DNA from 2 places in the Pseudomonas sp. TE3910 genome. Region 2 is predicted to be linked to the other one. Evidence: predicted binding sites of a transcription regulator. Region 2 holds the regulator's gene; the other holds the start of a gene.
What was found. The regulator FliA, encoded in region 2, starts transcription of late flagellar genes. The targets are predictions, from matches to a motif close to CTAAAGTTTNNNNNNNNNNNGCCGNTAA.
Positions count from the first base shown of each region.

Region 1: a site for FliA is predicted at 3,157-3,184, ahead of ACZ9H3_RS12380 (methyl-accepting chemotaxis protein). Genes of this name have one in related genera too.

Region 1 covers NZ_JBWBQN010000001.1:2,717,267-2,722,651, forward strand. The annotation lists gene ACZ9H3_RS12375 (HNH endonuclease) at 56-1,147, opposite strand; gene ACZ9H3_RS12380 (methyl-accepting chemotaxis protein) at 1,376-2,932, opposite strand; gene ACZ9H3_RS12385 (aromatic amino acid transport family protein) at 3,345-4,601, opposite strand; gene ACZ9H3_RS12390 (HAD family hydrolase) at 4,918-5,385, opposite strand, start outside.
Region 2 covers NZ_JBWBQN010000001.1:4,887,488-4,892,872, reverse strand. The annotation lists gene ACZ9H3_RS22405 (chemotaxis protein CheA) at 1-437, opposite strand, end outside; gene ACZ9H3_RS22400 (protein phosphatase CheZ) at 450-1,238, opposite strand; gene ACZ9H3_RS22395 (chemotaxis response regulator CheY) at 1,259-1,633, opposite strand; gene fliA (RNA polymerase sigma factor FliA) at 1,740-2,480, opposite strand; gene fleN (flagellar synthesis regulator FleN) at 2,477-3,310, opposite strand; gene flhF (flagellar biosynthesis protein FlhF) at 3,431-4,741, opposite strand; gene flhA (flagellar biosynthesis protein FlhA) at 4,753-5,385, opposite strand, start outside.

The DNA.
Region 1 (5,385 bases), 2.2 Mb from region 2:
GACACCTGCGACAAACCGCATAAGTCCAGGCGCGCAGCTTGGCACAACGACTCCATCAGCCTTCAACTGCTTCCAACCGTTGCTTCAGCCGCTCATTCACCAACGCTCCGTGCACCCCAGAATGAATCTCCCGATGGCAACTCGGGCATACAGCCCCCACATAACGTGGGTGATCTAACCCTCCATCCGAGAGCCGGTTTACATGATGCGGCTCTAAGTAGGGCGTGCCGTCCTTTTTCATAAATGGCGCCGGTTTTTCACAGCTTTCGCACGCCCCCTGGGCGCGCATCAATACATAGTGCGCGACCTTTCGGCTTCGCTGGTAGACCTTACGCGGCGCAGATTGGCCCAACTCATCACTACTTGGCTGGCATGCCGCCAACGCAGCCAACCGCGCGGCGGCCAGAGAGTCGGAAAGGTCAGTATCGTCCTCTACTTCAGCCTCCATGATCCCGCTAGGAATACCTACAGGCACTAACCGAAAAACAAGCGCCGCACGATCCTGTCCATCTACATCCGGCTGGATTCGCGTAAACATGTCGGCGCATGAAAACTCGCCCACGTAGGCGTTGCCATTTCCTTTACCGAGGGACTTAAACAAGTGAAGCGCACGACCATCCTTAGCATGCTCAGCAATGGCTCGGTTGCCGCGGGTCAAGGTCATTGCCCCGCGTTGCCCCTCACCGGTGTAAAAGTAAGCGCCCTCCTCCCAATGGTCGGCATACCCGTATTGCTCACCGCTATCACCTGTAAACAAAAAAATCGCTGGGTAGGTAGCAGATGCGGCAATGCCACTCTGTAGGCTTCCGCCGAACGGCCCGTTGATCTCAGTTTTGCGGTCGTATATCGCTCCCGGCGTGAACTGCAACACTGGCTCACCCTCCCCGCGTGGCAACTCAACAACGGTGAAGCCTCGCTTCTCTAGGTAGCTGTTGGTCGGATGCCCACCGGAGAATTCACCTACGGCAATACCGGTAGCTAAGGAGACGATTTTCTTAGCGGGATACAGCTCACCTCCGGCACGAACAGCGTAACGGTGAGCCTGGTTATTTTCCCACCCCAGCCACTCGCGCTTACTTCGGTATTTACTGTCAAACTCCAGTAGAGCTTTGCCAATTCGTTCCTTCGAAACCGATTTTATCGCCACGAGCCATGCCCTTTTTCGTCAAGCGTTGTAGGAAAATTCCTATAGTCGCCGTACTACAAAAGGGTTTCAACACGTAACAGAGCGCAAGGCACAAAGGGGAGCTCTACCGAGCGTTAAATTGCAGGTTTGGGGGGATGCCGTATTTCATTCTTTACACAAAACAGAAAAGGCACTTAACAAACCTAGCAAGTGCCTTTCTTGTACCCGTTAAGACAAGTTTGTCTCAGCTCAGACCTTGAAACGCCCCACCAACACTTCCAGCTCATGACCGAGCCGTGCCAGTTCGATGCTTGACGAGGCGGTCTCTTCACAGGCGCTCGCCGTCTGATCAGAGATGTCGCGCACGTTGATCACACTGCGGTTGATCTCCTCCGCCACAGCGCTTTGTTGTTCCGACGCGGTGGCAATCTGCTGGTTCATCAGTTGGATGGTGGAGACCGTGCGGGTGATGTTCTCCAGCGCGGTGACTGCACGCCGGGTGGATTCCACACTGCTTTCGCTCATCTGCCGGCTGCTGTCCATGCTCACGGCAACCGCTTGGGTACTGCTTTGTACGCCGGCGACCAGGGACTCGATTTCCTCAGTGGATTGCTGGGTGCGCAAGGCCAGGTGGCGGACTTCATCGGCCACGACGGCAAAGCCACGCCCGGCCTCGCCAGCACGGGCGGCTTCGATCGCTGCGTTCAGCGCCAGCAGGTTGGTCTGCTGGGCCACTGCTTTGATCACATCCAGCACACCGCCAATCTTGTCGCTTTGTTCCTTCAGATGGCCCACGGCATCTGCCGAGTGCCCCACTTCCTGGGCAAGGCGCTCGATCTGCTCAATGGCCTCGGCCACGACGCGCTCACCTTCGCTGGCTTGCTGGTCGGCCATGGAGGCCGCTTCAGAGGCTTCTTCGGCGTTGCGTGCAACATCCTGCACGGTCGCGGTCATTTCGTTCATGGCGGTGGCGACATGATCGGTTTCAGCTTTCTGGCTGTTCACACCGGCACTGGTTTGCTCGGTCACTGCTGACAGTTCTTCAGCTGCGCTGGTCGCCCGGATCACACTGGTGCGAATGCCATCGATCAACTCACGCAGGCTGACGGTCATCTGGTCGAGCCGGGACTGCAGTTGGCCCAACTCGTCGCGCCGATTGACGTGCACGTCCTGGCTCAGATCGCCATGAGCAATGCGCTCCACCACCTGGAGGGTATGCTGCAACGGGTTGACGATCTGCCGGGTAATGACCCAGGCCGCCAGGACGCCAAACAGCATAGCCAATACAGTGACAATACTCAGCGTGGCCTTGGCAGACGCTGCATCGCTGTCACGCTTGGCATTTTGCGACTGGATCAGTTGCTGCGTGGTGTTGATGAGCACATCGCCCAACTGCGCCATGTGTTTGAACAAGGACGCGGTATCCGCGTTGGGCTGGCTCAACGCCTGCAGGATCTGCCGGTACTCATCTATCGACTGACGCTGCTGGCGGATCAAGCCCAGGTCGGCGGGCGCTTCGAAATGATGTTCGATACTTTCCAGGTGGGCCGCCAATTTATCCAGAATCTGCTGTAAGGGGCTCAAGCCTTCAGCTTGAAGGTTGCTCCCCATGCGCAGGCGCTGAATACGCAGGTCTTTGGTGTAGTCGCTGACCAGCGCAATCTTCTCGATCTTCTCGCCACGCTCGGTAAGGGTGTTGAGCGCATACCACCCTGTGATAGCCAGTAACAACGTAAGCCCCAACACCAGGCCAAAACCCCAACCCAATTTGGCGCTGACACGGATGTTGCTGATCCAGCCGAACATAAAGACTCCAGGCAGAAATGCAGGTGCACATTGAAAAAGTAGTGACCTGACTATCGGCCAAAGGCTTTGCTGCTTAACCCCGAGAAAACCTTCCAGGGCGGCTATAACCCGCAGGATAGACCGCTCGTCTGAAATTTTTTAAGCGCCACAAGGCATATCAATCCACGCCTGATGCCTTGCAGGCCACGCTGCCCGGGGCTTTTTACGTGCCACCCGCAACGACTCAAGCGGCGCTTACCCAGGAACCGGGAGGCCAGACAGCCGCTTCGATGCTTTGGTCGAATTTCCGTCGAGGCAAAAATCATGTCACGCTCAATGCCAGGTGATGAAACCTTTCACCAACACCCTGCAGCCCTTGAGGCCAGAAACAACAAAGCCCGCTTAGTGCGGGCTTTGTTGTTTGCATAGGTGCTTACCAGCCGGATGGCAACCAACCCAGCGCGCTGGAAATCGCATACAGCATGCTGCACAGGTACAGCACTACCACCATGCACTGCAGCACAGGATGGGCGATCCAGCCGCACTTCCAGGCGGGCTCGATGTCACCGTATTTGCGTGCCGAACGCAGCATCAGGATCGGCATGATCGACAGAATCACACCACTGAATACGCCGGCAAAGTACAACGCACTGACGAAACCCACCATACCGCTATAGGCCAGCAGGAATGGCGGTACGCAAACGATGGCCAATACCATCAGGCGGCTCTTTGGATGGCTCTCGGGGCCCAGCTTCGGGAACTTGTCGAAGATGTTGGTCAGGAAGCTACCGCCCAGGCCCCAGTAGGAGGTCATCATCGCGCACAGGGCAAAGGTGTTGGCGGTGTAGAACGCCCACTGGCCTAACGCCTGCCCCCAGGCCAGGGTCGCAACTTCCGTCTGGTTTTCCAGACCGTTCAGCGAGATGACCGACATTGGCACAATGGCCAGCAGCACGAAGGTGATCACCATGCCGGTAATGACAGCCACCGGCAGGCGCTTGGGCGCATGGCTGAAACCACGGGCCATTTCCGGCACTACGTACTGGGCCGAGAAGCAGAACACGGCAATGTTGAACACCGGAATCATGTAGACCCAGTCGCCTTCGAGCAGGTTGGCGAAGTTCGTGTTCTCATGAACAAGCGTTGCGACGACCAGCACCAGGGTCATCGAGACCATACCGATACTGATGAACTTTTCACCCTTGCCAATGGCTTTCAAGCCCAAGTACAGCACCAGCGCCGCAGGGGCGAAGAACAACAGGCTGCCCAGCGCAGGGCTGATACCGAAGAACTGGCTGAGAATCTTGCCGCTGCCGCTCATGTAGGCGATCAATGCGCCAATACTGTTGACCGCTACCGACAGAAAGATTGCCCAGGCACCGAACGAGCCGACATAGCGTTGAGCCAGGCCGCTGAGCTGGTGATGGCTACGGGTACGCAGCGCCGTTTCCGAGACATACAACATGGAGATGGTGGTGAATATGCCCGCCACGGCCAACCACAGCAGCAGCGGCATGTAGCCGGCCTTGCGACTGGCATAGGCCATGGACAACACACCGGCACCAATGTTGGTACCCACGATCATTGCCACAGCCTCGACGAAGGTCAGCCGTTTGACCTCCAGGCCTGAGGACTCAGTCGCCTCGGCGTGGTCCGCGCCTCGTGCGGCTGCGTTAGGGGATGTACTCATGATCAATCACACTCACTACGTATTTGATACCGGATGCACCTGAATTGGTGCGTCACAGAACCCGCCTTTGTGAGACGACTTCCGTGTCTTGATTTCTAGAGCGGCGCGCAAAATATCACACAAGGTGTTTGAAATAACCCCCACATAAGGCGAAACGCCATGCACAGACACGGCCTGTAACACTTGATATAGAGCGGTTTCATTGAGGGGCAGCTCGTTTCGCCCGACATATGCCGGGCGAAACGAGCGCTGCAGGAGCGAGGGGAAAACTCAGGAGATCAGATCGCTTTTTGCCGATACGACGGATGCGCTGAACCTACAAGCCAGTGCGCAGCAGGGCATGCAATGCCCGGCAATCCGCCGCATGCCAGTCCGTGAGCGCTGGCCAGGGATTGTCCGGCAGGTTGACCAGAATGGTGCGTGTACCTGCCGCGCGACCGCAGTCGAGGTCAAAGCGGTAATCACCCACCATGACCATCTCGTTCGGCGAGACATCCCAGGCCTCGGCCAGCTTGAGCAACCCTCCCGGATGCGGCTTGGGGGGTGCTTCGTCACGGCCCAAAATGCTCTGCACGGGGAAACAGTCCGCCAGGCCAATGGCCTCCAGCGTGACATGCGCCAGCTCACGGGCATTACGGGTGAGGATGCCTAGCTGGCAGTCGCGCGCGACCAATTCACGTACCAGCTCAACCGCCCCCGTCGCCGGGCGCGACGCGATAGCCAGGTCACGCTCATGTTCCAGCAACCAGGCATGCTTGGCGGCGGCTTCCTCTGCTGGAAGGGC
Region 2 (5,385 bases):
GCCTCGGCAACCGGTTCTGGCTCGGGTGCAGCGGCCTGCTGGGCCGAAGCCGGCTCAGCCAGACGTGCCAGCGCAGCCAGCAGCTCTGGCGTGGCCGGCGTCACATCGCTGCGCTCGCGGACCTGGCCGAACATGCTGTTGACCGTGTCCAGGGCTTCCAGGACCACGTCCATCAGCTCGGAGTCAACGCGACGCTCACCCTTGCGCAGAATGTCGAACACGTTCTCGGCAATATGGCAGCACTCCACCAGCTCATTGAGCTGGAGGAAGCCGGCGCCCCCTTTTACAGTGTGAAAGCCGCGAAAGATTGCATTGAGCAGATCCGCATCATCAGGCCGGCTTTCCAGCTCGACCAATTGCTCGGACAGTTGCTCAAGAATTTCGCCGGCTTCTACCAGGAAATCCTGGAGGATTTCTTCATCGGCGCCGAAGCTCATTAAACGTGCTCCCTAAAAACCCAGGCTGGACAACAGATCGTCGACATCGTCCTGACCGGACACGACGTCTTCACGCTTATCGGCATGAATCTGCGGACCTTCACCCCGAGTCGGATGTTTTTCTTGATCTTTTTCAGCACGTAGCTGCTGGTGGTCATGTTCAATACCGGCAAAGCGGTCGACCTGACTGGCCATCAATACGAGCTTGAGCAGATTGCTTTCTACTTCGGTAACCAGTTGCGTGACGCGCTTGATCACCTGGCCGGTCAGGTCTTGGTAGTCCTGAGCCAACAGAATGTCATTGAGGTGGCCTGCCACTTCACGGGTGCCGGCCTCGCTGCGCGTCAGAAAACTGTCAACGCGACGCGCCAGCTCGCGAAACTCCGGCGCAGCCACTTCTCGACGCATGAAACGCTGCCAGTCGGCACTCAAGGTACTTGCCTCGGCACTCAATTCTTGAAGCACCGGTGTACTTTGCTCGACCAGGTCCATGGTCCGGTTAGCCGCGCCCTCGGTGAGCTTGACCACATAGGACAAGCGCTCGGTGGCATCGGTGATCTGCGACACTTCCTCAGCCTGCGGCATCTGCGGGTCAATATGAAAACTGACGATCGCACTATGCAACTCGCGGGTGAGCTTGCCGACTTCCTGATACAGGCCACGATCACGGGTCTGGTTCAGCTGATGGATCAGTTGTACCGCGTCGCCGAATTTACCTCGTTCAAGGCTATCGACAAGCTCGTTGGCATGTTTCTTCAGTGTCGACTCGAAGTCGCCCAACGACGATTGTTTATGCTCCATAAGCGCCCCCGTGGCGTACCTCAGCTATTGACGCGCTCGAAGATCTTCTCGATCTTTTCTTTCAACACCTGAGCCGTGAATGGTTTTACCACGTAACCATTAACGCCAGCCTGAGCCGCCTCAATGATCTGATCACGCTTGGCCTCTGCCGTTACCATCAGCACCGGCAGGTGCTTCAGGCGTTCGTCAGCGCGCACCGTACGCAGCAGGTCGATGCCGGACATGCCAGGCATGTTCCAGTCCGTTACCAGAAAATCAAAGTTACCGCTGTGCAGCATTGGCAGTGCAGTGACGCCGTCGTCCGCTTCCTGGGTATTGGTGAAGCCCAGGTCACGCAACAGGTTCTTGATGATCCGCCGCATCGTCGAAAAATCGTCAACGATGAGGATTTTCATGTTCTTGTCCAATTAGACCTCCAAGCAGTCTTTAACGCGCTCAGCGCTGAACGCGCACTCAATCAAATCCGGCACAACATTTTCACGACTGCATGAAACCCAGCAATCAACGCGCGCGCCATTCTCCCAGCCGCCCACGCAAGCGTGCAGCACACTGGCTGTGCAACTGGCTGACCCGCGACTCACTGACCCCAAGCACCTCGCCGATTTCCTTGAGGTTCAGCTCTTCGTCGTAATACAACGCCAGCACCAGCCGCTCACGCTCAGGCAAGTTGGCAATCGCATCTGCCAACGCTGCCTGAAAGCGCTCGTCTTCCAGATCGCGCGAAGGCTCGACCTGGGCGCTGGCGCCGTCCTCGTGCAGCCCTTCATGCTCGCCGTCCTGCAACAGGTCGTCGAAGCTGAACAGGCGACTGCCCAAGGTGTCATTCAAAATCCCGTAATAATCATCGAGACTCAATTGAAGTTCGGCAGCAACTTCATGATCTTTAGCGTCACGACCTGTTTTTGCTTCAACAGCGCGAATTGCATCACTGACCATGCGGGTATTACGATGAACCGAACGCGGCGCCCAATCCCCCTTGCGCACCTCATCCAGCATCGCACCGCGGATGCGAATACCGGCATAGGTCTCAAAACTGGCACCTTTGCTTGAGTCATACTTGTTCGCCACCTCAAGCAAACCGATCATGCCGGCCTGAATCAGGTCTTCAACCTGAACACTGGCGGGCAAACGCGCCAACAGGTGGTAAGCGATGCGCTTGACCAGCGGCGCGTAGCGTTCGACCAACTCATACTGCGCGTCACGCGAAGCCTTGCTGTACATCCGGAAACCGCTGGCACTCATAGAGCAGGCCCCACACTGGTCGGCTGCACCAGACGCTCGACGAAAAACTCCAGATGGCCGCGTGGGTTGGCTGGCAGCGGCCAGCTATCGACCTTCTGTGCGATGGCCTTGAACGCCAACGCGCACTTGGAACGCGGAAAGGCTTCATAGACCGCTCGCTGCTTCTGCACGGCTTTACGCACGCACTCGTCATACGGCACTGCACCGACGTATTGTAGGGCGACATCGAGGAAGCGATCCGTGACCTTGGTCAACTTAGCGAACAGATTGCGCCCTTCCTGAGGGCTTTGCGCCATGTTCGCCAGCACGCGGAAGCGGTTCATGCCGTAATCACGGTTAAGCAGCTTGATCAACGCATAGGCGTCGGTAATCGAGGTGGGCTCGTCACAGACCACCAGCAACACTTCCTGGGCCGCTCGAACGAAGCTGACCACCGAGTCACCAATACCCGCAGCGGTGTCGATCACCAGCACATCGAGGTTGTCGCCGATATCGCTGAACGCCTGAATCAGGCCGGCATGCTGAGCGGGCGCCAGGTGAACCATGCTTTGCGTACCCGAAGCGGCTGGCACGATGCGCACACCACCCGGCCCCTGCAGCAGCACGTCGCGCAGCTCGCAGTGCCCTTCGATAACGTCGGCCAGGGTTCGCTTGGGCGTGAGGCCCAGCAACACGTCGACGTTAGCCAGGCCCAGGTCGGCGTCCAACAGCATGACGCGACGGCCGAGCTCGGCCAACGCCAGTGACAAGTTCACTGACACGTTAGTCTTGCCAACGCCACCTTTGCCGCCGGTCACGGCGATCACCTGTACGGGATGCATGCTACCCATGTTTGTTCTTTACCTTGTCTTGCTTAGACCGAGGCCACATGACTGGCTGCACTTTCAAACACCTGAAAAATGCCTGGCAGACCATTGATGTAGATACTTTGCAACGTCTTCACCGACACCTCAGCCAACACGCTTAGGGCCGTGATAGAGATCAGCGAACATATCGGCCATGGCCTCCTCGCTGGGCTCGTCCTGCATTTGCACACTAACCGCGCGGCTGACCAACTGGTGGCGGCGCGGCAAGTGCAAGTCATCCGGAATGCGCGGCCCATCGGTCAGATAGGCCACCGGCAATTCATGACTGATCGCCAGGCTCAACACCTCACCGAGGCTGGCGGTTTCATCAAGTTTAGTCAGGATGCAACCGGCCAGCCCGCAGCGTTTGTAGCTGTGGTAGGCCGCCGTCAGCACCTGTTTCTGGCTGGTCGTCGCCAACACCAGGTAGTTCTTTGCCTGGATACCGCGACCGGCCAGCGTCTCCAACTGCATGCGCAGGGCCGGATCACTGGCCTGCAAACCTGCGGTATCGATCAGTACCACGCGCTTGCGCAGCAAGGGCTCCAACGCCTGCCCCAAGGACTGCCCCGGATCGACATGGGTGACCGAAACATTGAGGATACGCCCGAGCGTCTTCAGTTGTTCCTGGGCACCGATGCGGAAACTGTCCATGCTCACCAGAGCCAGGTTCTGCGCGCCGTACTTGAGCACGTAGCGGGCTGCCAACTTCGCCAGCGTAGTGGTCTTGCCCATACCCGCCGGGCCGACCATGGCGATCACCCCACCCTCTTCGATCGGATCGACTTCCGGCACGCTGATCATCCGCGCCAGGTGGGCCAGCAACATCCGCCAGGCATGGCGTGGCTCTTCAATTTCGGCGGTCAGGTCAAGCAGCTCGCGCGACAGCGGTCCCGACAAGCCAATACGCTGCAGGCGGCGCCAGAGGCTCGCTTGCTGCGGTTTGCTGCCTTGCAGTTGAGTCCACGCCAGCGACCCCAGCTGCACTTCCAGCAATTCACGCAAACCAGACAGCTCGTTACGCATCGAGTCAAACAGGCGCTGATCTACCGCAGGCGCTGGCGCGACCCGAGGGCGCTCCGGCTCATCGACATGCGGCTCGATCAGCGGCTCCGATGCAGTCAGTGGCAGGCCGGCGAACAACTGGCGATTCGCCGTCTCGTCACCCTCGACGCGGCTGCTCAATTCGGCTTGGGCAGTGACGATGCGCGACTGAGTCTTGCGCAGTTCGTCCTCAAGCTCGACATTGGGAACACGTGGCGACAAGGCAGACAACTTGTAGTCCAGCGCAGCCGTCAGCTCGACACCGCCAGCAATCCGTCGGTTGCCGATGATGGCGGCCTCAGCCCCCAGTTCATCACGAACCAACTTCATGGCCTGACGCATATCGGCTGCGAAAAAACGCTTAACTTGCATAACCCACTACCTCAGCCGTTGGGGCCTACTGTGGCAACGATGGTGACTTGCTTGTTGTCAGGTATTTCCTGATACGCCAAAACATGCAAATTCGGTACTGCCAGGCGACCAAAACGCGACAACATTGCCCGTATCGGCCCTGCGACCAACAAGATCGCTGGTTGCCCTTGCATTTCTTGACGCTGGGCAGCCTCGATTAACGAACGCTGAAGCTTTTCAGCCATGCTTGGCTCAAGAAGAACGCCCTCTTCTTGACCTTGCCCGGCCCTTTGTAAACTATTGAGCAAAATCTGTTCCAACCTTGGCTCAAGCGTGATGACTGGCAGCTCAGACTCAGTGCCGACAATGCTTTGCACGATGGCGCGACACAATCCGACGCGCACCGCAGCCACCAAAGCGGCGGTATCTTGACTCTTCCCGGCGTTGTTCGCGATGGCTTCGGCAATACTGCGGATATCGCGTACGGGCACCTGCTCGGACAACAGCGCCTGCAACACCTTGAGCAACCCCGACAGCGACATGATGCCCGGTACCAACTCCTCGGCCAGTTTCGGCGAGCCCTTGGCCAATACCTGCAGCAACTGCTGAACCTCTTCGTGACCGATCAGCTCATGGCAATGCTTGTGCAGGATCTGGTTCAAGTG